2 regions of the Pseudomonas cavernae genome follow, and region 1 is predicted to be linked to the other one. Evidence: riboswitches for the same ligand, from Rfam matches in the RefSeq annotation. Region 1 holds a riboswitch; the other holds the start of a gene.
What was found. Region 1 has a riboswitch for cobalamin ahead of D3880_RS03110 (TonB-dependent receptor domain-containing protein). Riboswitches for the same ligand answer to the same signal wherever they lie in the genome.

Region 1 (4,409 bases):
CGTTGAGCGCAGCGATACTCATCAAGCCTAGACTCCGCCATGTGCCCATGATGGGTTACGGCGCAACGGCTCGAGTGCCGGCCGATAAGCTTGTGCCAGGCGCCTAACCCATCCTACGGTTGCGAGGCACTTACAGGGCCGGGGTCCAGGTCAGTCCGTAGGGTGGAAAACCGCGAAGCGTTTTCCACCTGTGCGTCGGTGGATGTGAAGAGCGACATCCAGCCTACAAGCCCGACACTGCGTAGCCCGGATGCAATCCGGGAGAACCGGCTCAGCACCGTCCCGGATTGCATCCGGGCTGCGGCCAATAAACCAAGGCCCCGCAGTGCGGGGCCTTGGCGTTTTCGCGGGAGGGTTTACAGGGCCGGAGTCCAGGTCAGCGAGAGCAGGGCGTTGCGCCCCTCCTGGCGATAGCCATGGGTGCTGGCGCTGGTGAAGAACGGGTCGTTCGGCCGGCTGTAATCGACCAGCGCGTACTCCTTGTCCAGCAGGTTGTCGACCTTGGCCTGCCATTCCAGCTCGTCGTTCATCTTCCAGCTGCCGCGCAGGCCGAGCACGCCGTAGCCGCCGATCTCGGTACGGTTGGCGGCATCGTCGAAGCGGCTGGACACCGCCTGCCAGCCCAGGCCGACACCGAAGGCACCGAACTGGCGATCCAGGTCCAGGCTGAGGGTGCGCTTGGCCCGGCGCGGCAGGGTATGGCCGCTGTCGCGGTCGCGTGGGTCGAGGATCCCGGCCGCCAGCGCGGCCTGCCAGCCCAGCACCTCGCGGCTCAGCTCCAGCTCCAGGCCCTGCAGGCGCGCGCGGTTGATGTTCTGCGGCTGGCTGAAGAAGGTCACGGGGTCGCTGACCACGGCGATCAGGTCGTCCACGTCGGTGCGGTAGGCGGCCAGGCTCCAGTGGGTGTCCAGCTGCTCGCCGCGCAGCTGCACCTCGTAGCTCTTCGAGCGTTCCGGGTCGAGGTTGGGGTTGCCGCTGAAGAACTGATCGGCCGGGAAGTACAGGTCGTTGAAGGTCGGCGCGTGGAAGCCTTCGGCGTAGCTGAAGATCAGCTCGCTGCTCTGGCCCAGGTCGAAACTGAGCGCGGCGTTCCAGGTGTTCTCGCTGCCGAACTGCTCGTTGTCGTCGTGACGCAGACCCAGCTCGGTGGCGAAACCGTTGCCCTGGTAGCGGTGCTGGACGTAGGCCGCCTGGTTCCAGCGCTCGGTCTGACTGAATTCGCTGTCGCTGTTCAGGCGGTCCTCGTACCAGTCGGCGCCGAGCAGCAGTTGCTGACTATCGGTCAGCTGCAGGGTGTTCAGCCAGCCCAGCGAGTCGCGGTAGGTGTTGAACTGGAAGTTGTTGAAGACGTTGAAGTCATCGTGGTTGTCGCTCTTGTCCTCGACGTGGCCGAGTTCCAGGCGGCTGGTCCACAGCTCGCTGAACTGGGCGTCGAGATGGCTGGCGACGCTGCTGAGGCTGAAGCGCTCGCTGGGGTTGCCCGGGTCGAAGCTGAAGGCGTCGTCGTATTCGGTTTCGCCGCGCTGATCGATGACGTTGAGGCCGGCCTTGAGGCTGTCGCTGAAGCGATGTTCCAGGCTCAGGTTGACGGCCTTGCGGCGCAGGCCGTCGTGGTCGGCGTCGCGCCCGCGGTTGTCACTGGTGCGGTCGAAGCCTTCGCTCTCGTCGAGGCTGGCACCGAGGTCGAAACGGGTCTGGTGGTCGCCGCCGGAGAGGCCCAGGCTGCGCTCGAACGTCTGCTGGCTGCCGGCGCCCAGGCGCAGACGCGGCTGCAACCCGGCTTCGCCGCGGCGGGTGAAGATCTGGATGACCCCACCGATGGCGTCGGCGCCATACAGGCTGGAGCGCGAGCCACGCAGCACTTCGACCCGCTCGATCTGATCGGGGCCGAGGAACTCCAGGCGCGCCAGGCCGCTGGCGGCGGCGTTGAGGCGCACGCCGTCGACCAGCACCAGGGTCTGGTTGGCGTTGGCGCCGCGCAGGAACACGCTGGTCAGGCCGCCGCGGCCGCCGTTCTGGGCGATCGACACCCCCGGTACGCGCGCCAGCAGTTCCGGCACGCTGCGCGCCTGCAGGCGCTCGATGTCCTTGCGGGTGAACACTGTGGTGGCGGCGGTGGCCTGGGCGCGCGGTTCGACTTCGCGCCCGGAGGTGATCACCAGGGCCGGGGTTTTCAGTGCATCGGGGTTGTCGCCGGGCGCTTCTTCAGCCTGGGTAGTCAACGGCAGGAGGGCGATGGCCAGGGCCAGCGGGGAAAGTTTCATCGGTAATCCTCAAAAGTGGTCAGCAAGCTTTTGAGGAGGGCAGGAACAAGCGCTCGGCGGGGATTAAAGCGGCCAGCGCTTGACGGTGATGCCCTCCGCAACACCTGTCACAACGCACCGAGGCCGGTCTCCGGGCTGCCGACTCACGCGGGTCTCACCTTCCCGGACGCGGAGGTCCAGTGGTCTATCGAGACAGCGTGCCATCCTCGGGATGGCGGTCGGTTTACCGTTGCGGGGGCAGCGCAGGCGTTTCACCTGCTTCCCGTTTAACGCCCATGACTGGGCGACCTCGGTACAGCAAAAACGCCGCGCACCTTAAGCGCGGCGGGGTAAGAGTACAAGCTGGGCCTGCTTTTATCCGCTCGCCATACAGGGGGCGGGCGTCATTTGTCGCTCGTAGGATGGGTTGAGCGTAGCGACACCCATCGAAACCGCGGCATGGTCAGACTCCGCTGATGGGTTACGGCGCCAGCGGCCGAGAGGCGGGCGACGATTCTGCGCCAGACGCCTAACCCATCCTACGGTTTGCCGCGTCTACAACTTCTCCAGCCGCGCGCGCACGCTGCGCTCGATGCCGGCGGCATCCAGGCCGCATTCGGCGAGCATCTGCGCCGGTTTGGCGTGCTCGACGTAGTAGTCCGGTAGGCCCAGTTGCAGCAGCGGCTGGTGCAGGTTCTCGCGGGCGAGGAATTCGCCGACCGCGCTGCCGGCACCGCCCATCACGCTGTTTTCCTCGATGGTCACCAGCAGCTCGTGGCTGGCTGCCAGTTCGCGCACCAGCGCCTCGTCCAGCGGTTTGACGAAGCGCATGTCGACCACGGTCGCATCCAGCGCCGCGCCGACCTTGAGCGCCTCGGCCAGTTGCACGCCGAATACCAAGAGCGCGACTTTCTGCCCCTGGCGGCGGACCACGCCCTTGCCGATCTCCAGCGGCACCAGGGCCTCGTCGATCGGCGCGTTGGGGCCACTGCCGCGCGGGTAGCGCACCGCCGCCGGGCCGTCGAACAGGTAGCCGGTGGTGAGCATGCGGCGCAGTTCGTTCTCGTCGCTGGGGGTCATCACCAGCATGCCGGGGACGCAGCGCAGGTAGGTGAGGTCGAAGCTGCCGGCGTGGGTCGGGCCGTCTTCGCCGACCAGGCCGGCGCGGTCGATGGCGAACAGCACGTCGAGGTTCTGCACTGCGACGTCGTGGATCAGCTGGTCGTAGCCGCGCTGGAGGAAGGTCGAGTAGATCGCCACCACCGGCTTGGCGCCTTCGCAGGCCATGCCGGCGGCGAGGGTCACCGCGTGCTGCTCGGCGATGGCGACGTCGAAGTAGCGCGCCGGGAAGCGTTCGCTGAAGGCCACCAGATCGGAGCCTTCCTTCATCGCCGGGGTGATGCCGAGCAGGCGTTCATCGCTGGCGGCCATGTCGCACAGCCACTGGCCGAACACGGCGGAGTATTTCGGTCCGGAGGCCTGCTTTGGGCTAGAGAGCGGCGCCACCGGGGCGTTGATCGGTTCGAGCTTGGTGATCGCGTGGTAGCCGATCGGGTCGGCCTCGGCCGGGGCGAAACCCTTGCCCTTCTTGGTGATCACGTGGAGGAACTGCGGGCCCTCGAGGTCGCGCATGTTGCGCAGGGTGGCGAGCAGGGTCGGCAGGTCGTGGCCGTCGATCGGGCCGATGTAGTTCCAGCCCAGTTCCTCGAACAGGGTGCCGGGGACCAGCATGCCCTTGGCGTGTTCCTCGGTCTTGCGCGCGATTTCCCAGGCGCCGGGCAGGCGCGACAGCACCTTCTTGCTGCCCTCGCGCATGCTCGCATAGGTGCGGCTGGAGAGGATCTTGGCCAGGTAGGTGGACAGCCCGCCGACGTTCTTGGAGATCGACATGTCGTTGTCGTTGAGTATCACGAGCATGTTGGCCTGCACGTCGGAGGCGTGATTGAGCGCCTCGAAGGCCATGCCGGCGGTCAGCGCGCCGTCGCCGATCACCGCCACGCTCTTGCGCTTGCTGCCTTGCAGCTTGGCGGCGATGGCCATGCCCAGGGCGGCGCTGATGCTGGTGCTGGAGTGGCCGACGCCGAAGGTGTCGTACGCGCTCTCGGAGCGGCGCGGGAAGGCGGCGATGCCGTCCTTCTGGCGCAGGCTCAGCATCTGCTGCCGGCG
Region 2 (4,409 bases), 2.2 Mb from region 1:
CCTGTTAAGGGTTGAACAACGTAGGGTGGGTTAGCCGCGTAGCGGCGTAACCCACCGCTTTTTCAACGACCGGTCACAGCGCCTGGTAACGCACGGTGAAATACACCGCCTGGCCCGGCTGGTTGAAACCGTCCGCGGTTTCATAGTCCGCATCCAGCAGGTTGGCGACGCGGGTCTGCAGACGCCATTGCGGGTTGATGCGATATTCGCCGCGCAGGTCGAGGGTGGCGAATCCGGCCAGTTCGTTCTGGTTTTCCAGATCGTCGAAAGTGGAGTTCTGCGCGCTCAGGCTGGCGCCGACGCTGAGGGCGCCGAAGGCGCGATCGACATCGAGGTTGAAGGTCTGGCCCGGACGCCGGTTGAGGTCCTTGCCGTAGAAGGCGATGCCGGTACGGCTGGAGCGCTTGGAGCGGTTTTCCGCGTCCATCAGGCTATAGTTGGCATTCCACGCCCAGCCGAGCAGCTCGCTGCCGAGCACCAATTCGATACCGCGAATCCGCGCCTCGTCCACGCCCTCGGCCTGGCTCCTGCCGTTGACCGTGATGGTGGCGATCAGGTTGTCGATCTTGGTCCGGTAAGCGTTCGCCGCCCAATGGCCCCAGGCGTGCTTGCCGGCCAGGCCGACTTCAACGCTGTGGGACTTCTCGGCGTCCAGATCGGGGTTGCCGAAACCCGGGTAGTACAGCTGGTTGAAGCTCGGTGCCTTGAACGCGGTGCCGTAGCTGGAGGTGAAGCGCAGCTCGTCGCTCAGCGCATAGCCCCAGCCGATATTGCCGGTGTCGTGCTCGCCGAACTGCTCATCGTCGTCGTGGCGCAGACTCAGCTGCCAGTCCTGGCGGCCGACCTGGCCGAGATACTGGACGAAGGCGCCCTTGTCGTCGCGCGAATCGACTGCATAGGCGGTGCTGCCGTTGACCTCGTCGCGCTGGTAGTCGGCGCCGAGGGTCAAGGTGTGGCCGGCGGCGAGGCTCAGGTCGTTCTGCCAGGACAGCGAGTCGCGGCGGCTGTCGAAGCGCGAGTAGAAGGCGCCGTCCTGGAAGGCGTCGGACTTGTCTTCGCTGCGCCCGGCTTGCAGGGTCACCCGCCAGGGCTCCAGCGCAGCGAAGCGCGCGCGGCCGCCGACCACCTTGGTCACGCCGTCGGCATTGGCGCCGAAGCCGGCTCTGCGCCTGCTGTTCACTGAGTCGTAATCGTTGTGCGACTTGGCCTGCAGGACGTTGCCATCCAGTTCCAGGCCGTTGGCGAAGCGGTAACCGGCATTCGCCGAGCCGGACAGGTTGCGGTAGCCGTCGCTGTCGTCCTCATAGCCGCTGACGCCGGCCGGTTTGACGTTGATGCCGTCGGTATCCAGGCCGCTGACACCGAGGCTGTACCAGCCCTGGCCATGGCCGCCGCTGACCCCGGCGCTGCCTTGATAGCTGTCGTGGGTGCCGTAACCGGCGGAGAAGAACGGCTTGGCGCCCTCGCCGCCACCCTTGCGGGTGAAGATCTGAATCACCCCGCCGATGGCCTCCGAGCCGTACAGGCTGGAGCGCGGGCCGCGCACCACCTCGATACGCTCGATCAGCTCCACCGGCAGATCCTGCAGAGCGGTGCCGCCGCTGGTCACCGAACCGGCCTTGATCCCGTCGATCAGTACCAGCACGTGGTTGGAGTTGGTGCCGCGCATGAACAGCGAGGTGGACTTGCCCGGGCCGCCGTTGTTGGCCAGCGACACGCCCGGCACCTTGCGCAGCAACTCCGGCACCGACTGCGCCTGGCTGCGCTCGATCTGCTCGCGATCGATCACCGTGACGGCGGCGAGGCTGTGTTGCTCAGCTTGCTCGGTGCGGGTGGCGGTCACCACCTGCTGGTCGAGTTCGAGGGTTTGCTCGGCCGCCAGGGCCGACAGGGAAAGGGAGGAAACCCCGCACAACAGCAGCGCTGTCGGCATCAGGGTGGACTTGCTCATTCTGGTTGTGTGCTCCGTCGCGCTCACCCGCGCGACTCAGGCCGGGAAAGGCATACGGAGAACACAGACGCACGGACGCGCAACGGCAGCCCACACGCCAGACAGCGCCCTCCGCGATGCCGTGGACTGCGACAGGCCGGTCTCCGGGCTCACGAGCGAATCCAGTCGGACTCCCAACCGCGCCTTCCCATGCCTGCGCACAGTGGCCTGATTGCGGTTGTTGACTCGTCTACCGTTGCGGGGGCAGCGCCGGAATTGTGCCGCGATCATCGCGAAACGCACCGGCTTCCCTGTTTCACCCTCTGGCCGATGGCCGGGGTACCTGAAGCAAGGCGCGCAGGGTAGTGGCAGGCGGCGCGGGCGTCAACGCGCGGCGTGGGGCTGGATGAGGGAAATTCATGACGCCGTGACGAAAAAGGCCAGCACCGGGTGGCGCTGGCCTTGGATTGGTGGACCGAAGGAGGATCGAACTCCCGACCTCCGCATTGCGAACGCGGCGCTCTCCCAGCTGAGCTATCGGCCCGAGGCAAGGCAAAAATTAGCGCGTCTTTTAGGGCTTAGGCAAGCCCGGTCAGCGCTTGCGGCAGAGGGTCAGGCCGTCGCCGAGCGGCAACAAGGACAGGTCGACCCGCTGATCCTGCTTGAGCCACCGATTCAGTGCCTGGATCGCCCGGGTGTCGGCGCTGTCGGGGCTGGTTTCCAGTACCCGTCCGCTCCACAGGGTGTTGTCGAACAGGATCAGGCCGCCACGCCGGGCCAGCACCAGGGAGTGCTCCAGGTACGCCGGGTAGTTGGCCTTGTCGGCGTCGATGAAGATCAGGTCGAAGCTCTCGCTCTGCCCGCCCCGCTCCAGCGCGCCGAGGGTTTCCAGGGCCGGCGCCAGGCGTAGGTCGATGCGTGTGCTGACCCCGGCCTCCTGCCAATAGCGCTGGGCGATGGCGTTGTAGTCGCCGGGCAGGTCGCAGCAGATCAGCCGGCCATCCGCGCCCATGGCCTCGGCCATGCACAGCGCGCTGTAACCGGTGAAGGTGCCGACTTCCAGCAACTTACGGGCGCCGGTCAGCTTGACCAGCAAGGCCATGAACTGCCCCTGCTCCGGGGCGATCTGCCAGCGCGCCATGGGCATCGCCTGGGTTTCTTCGCGCAGGCGAGCCAATAGCGGGGTTTCGCGCAGGGAGACATCGAGCAGGTAGCGGTAGAGCGCATCGTCGAGGCTCAGGGTCCGGGCGGTCATACGCGCACCTCGCGATCAGGGATGACGGGCCAGGCTGGGCGGCGCCAGCACGCGCTTGGCATCCACATAGCTGTTCTGCCAGTAAGCGCTGGCCAGGCTGTCCAGGCGCACCGTGCCACCACTCGAGGGTGCATGGACGAAGCGCCCCTCGCCGACATAGATGCCGGCATGGCTGACCTGGCCACCGCCATTGGTGGCGAAGAACAGCAGGTCGCCGCTCTGCAGCGCGTCGCGGCGTACGCTTGGGGCCCGCATGGCGATCAGCTCGCGGGTCGAACGCGGTAGCAGGATGCCGGCCGCATCGCGGTAGACATAACCGATCAGGCCGCTGCAGTCGAAACCGCCGTCCGGGGTATTGCCGCCATAGCGGTACGGCGTGCCGACCAGGCCGAGGGCGCGAAACAGCACATCGTCGGCGCTGGCATTGCTGGCTGGAGGGGTAAAAATCGGTGATTTTGACGGCGGGCTGCTGGCACAGGCGCTCAGCAGCGCAAAGAGGACAAGCAGGATGAGGCGGGCCTTGGCGGTCATGAGCGGGCGGTCCTGAGCCTGGATGCGCCCTACTCTGCCGGGAGGAATGCACGCACGCAAGCCTGGGGCTTGCATGCGCTGGATTTAACGATGATTGCCCGTGTGGCCGTTGGAGGCCAGGGCCAGCGCGCGCTTGGCTTCGATGAAGGTGCGGCTCCAGTACTTGTCGTCCAGGCTGTCGATCCGTACCCCGCCGCTGCGGCTGCTGGAGGAGTGGATGAACTGGTCATCGCCGAGGTAGATGCCGGCATGGCTGACACGCCCGCGGCCGCGGGTGCTGAAAAACAGCAGGTCGCCCGGCTTCAGCTCGGAGCGCGCCACCAGCGGCGCATCGAGGTCGATCATTTCCCGGGTCGAGCGCGGCAGTTGCAGGCCGGCCTCTTTCTTGAACAGGTAGCCGATGAAGCCGCTGCAATCGAAGCCGGAAGCCACCGAGGTGCCGCCATAGCGGTAGCGGGTACCGATCAGCGACAAGCCATGGGCCAGGATGCTGTCGGCGAAGGTCGGCAATTCGTAGGGTTTGGCCTGGCTGAAGTCCGGCAGCGGCTCGAGCGCCGGCTCTTGCTCGAGGGCAACCTGCGCGGCGAAGGGAGAATCGGATTCTTGTGTGGTTGGCGAGTGACCGGCACAAGCCCCCAGAAACAATGCAAGTGCAAAAGGCACGAGGGGTGCGAAGCGCTTTAGCATGGGCAC

Region 2: it holds a riboswitch for cobalamin, as region 1 does, so the genes downstream of both, btuB (TonB-dependent vitamin B12 receptor) here and D3880_RS03110 (TonB-dependent receptor domain-containing protein) in region 1, are expected to answer to the same signal.

Annotation. Positions count from the first base shown of each region.
Region 1 covers NZ_CP032419.1:659,657-664,065, forward strand. The annotation lists gene D3880_RS03110 (TonB-dependent receptor domain-containing protein) at 357-2,264, opposite strand; cobalamin riboswitch at 2,369-2,571, opposite strand; gene dxs (1-deoxy-D-xylulose-5-phosphate synthase) at 2,799-4,409, opposite strand, start outside.
Region 2 covers NZ_CP032419.1:3,440,492-3,444,900, forward strand. The annotation lists gene btuB (TonB-dependent vitamin B12 receptor) at 74-1,951, opposite strand; cobalamin riboswitch at 2,069-2,292, opposite strand; tRNA gene D3880_RS15640 (tRNA-Ala) at 2,399-2,474, opposite strand; gene D3880_RS15645 (O-methyltransferase) at 2,523-3,185, opposite strand; gene D3880_RS15650 (C40 family peptidase) at 3,201-3,716, opposite strand; gene D3880_RS15655 (C40 family peptidase) at 3,801-4,403, opposite strand.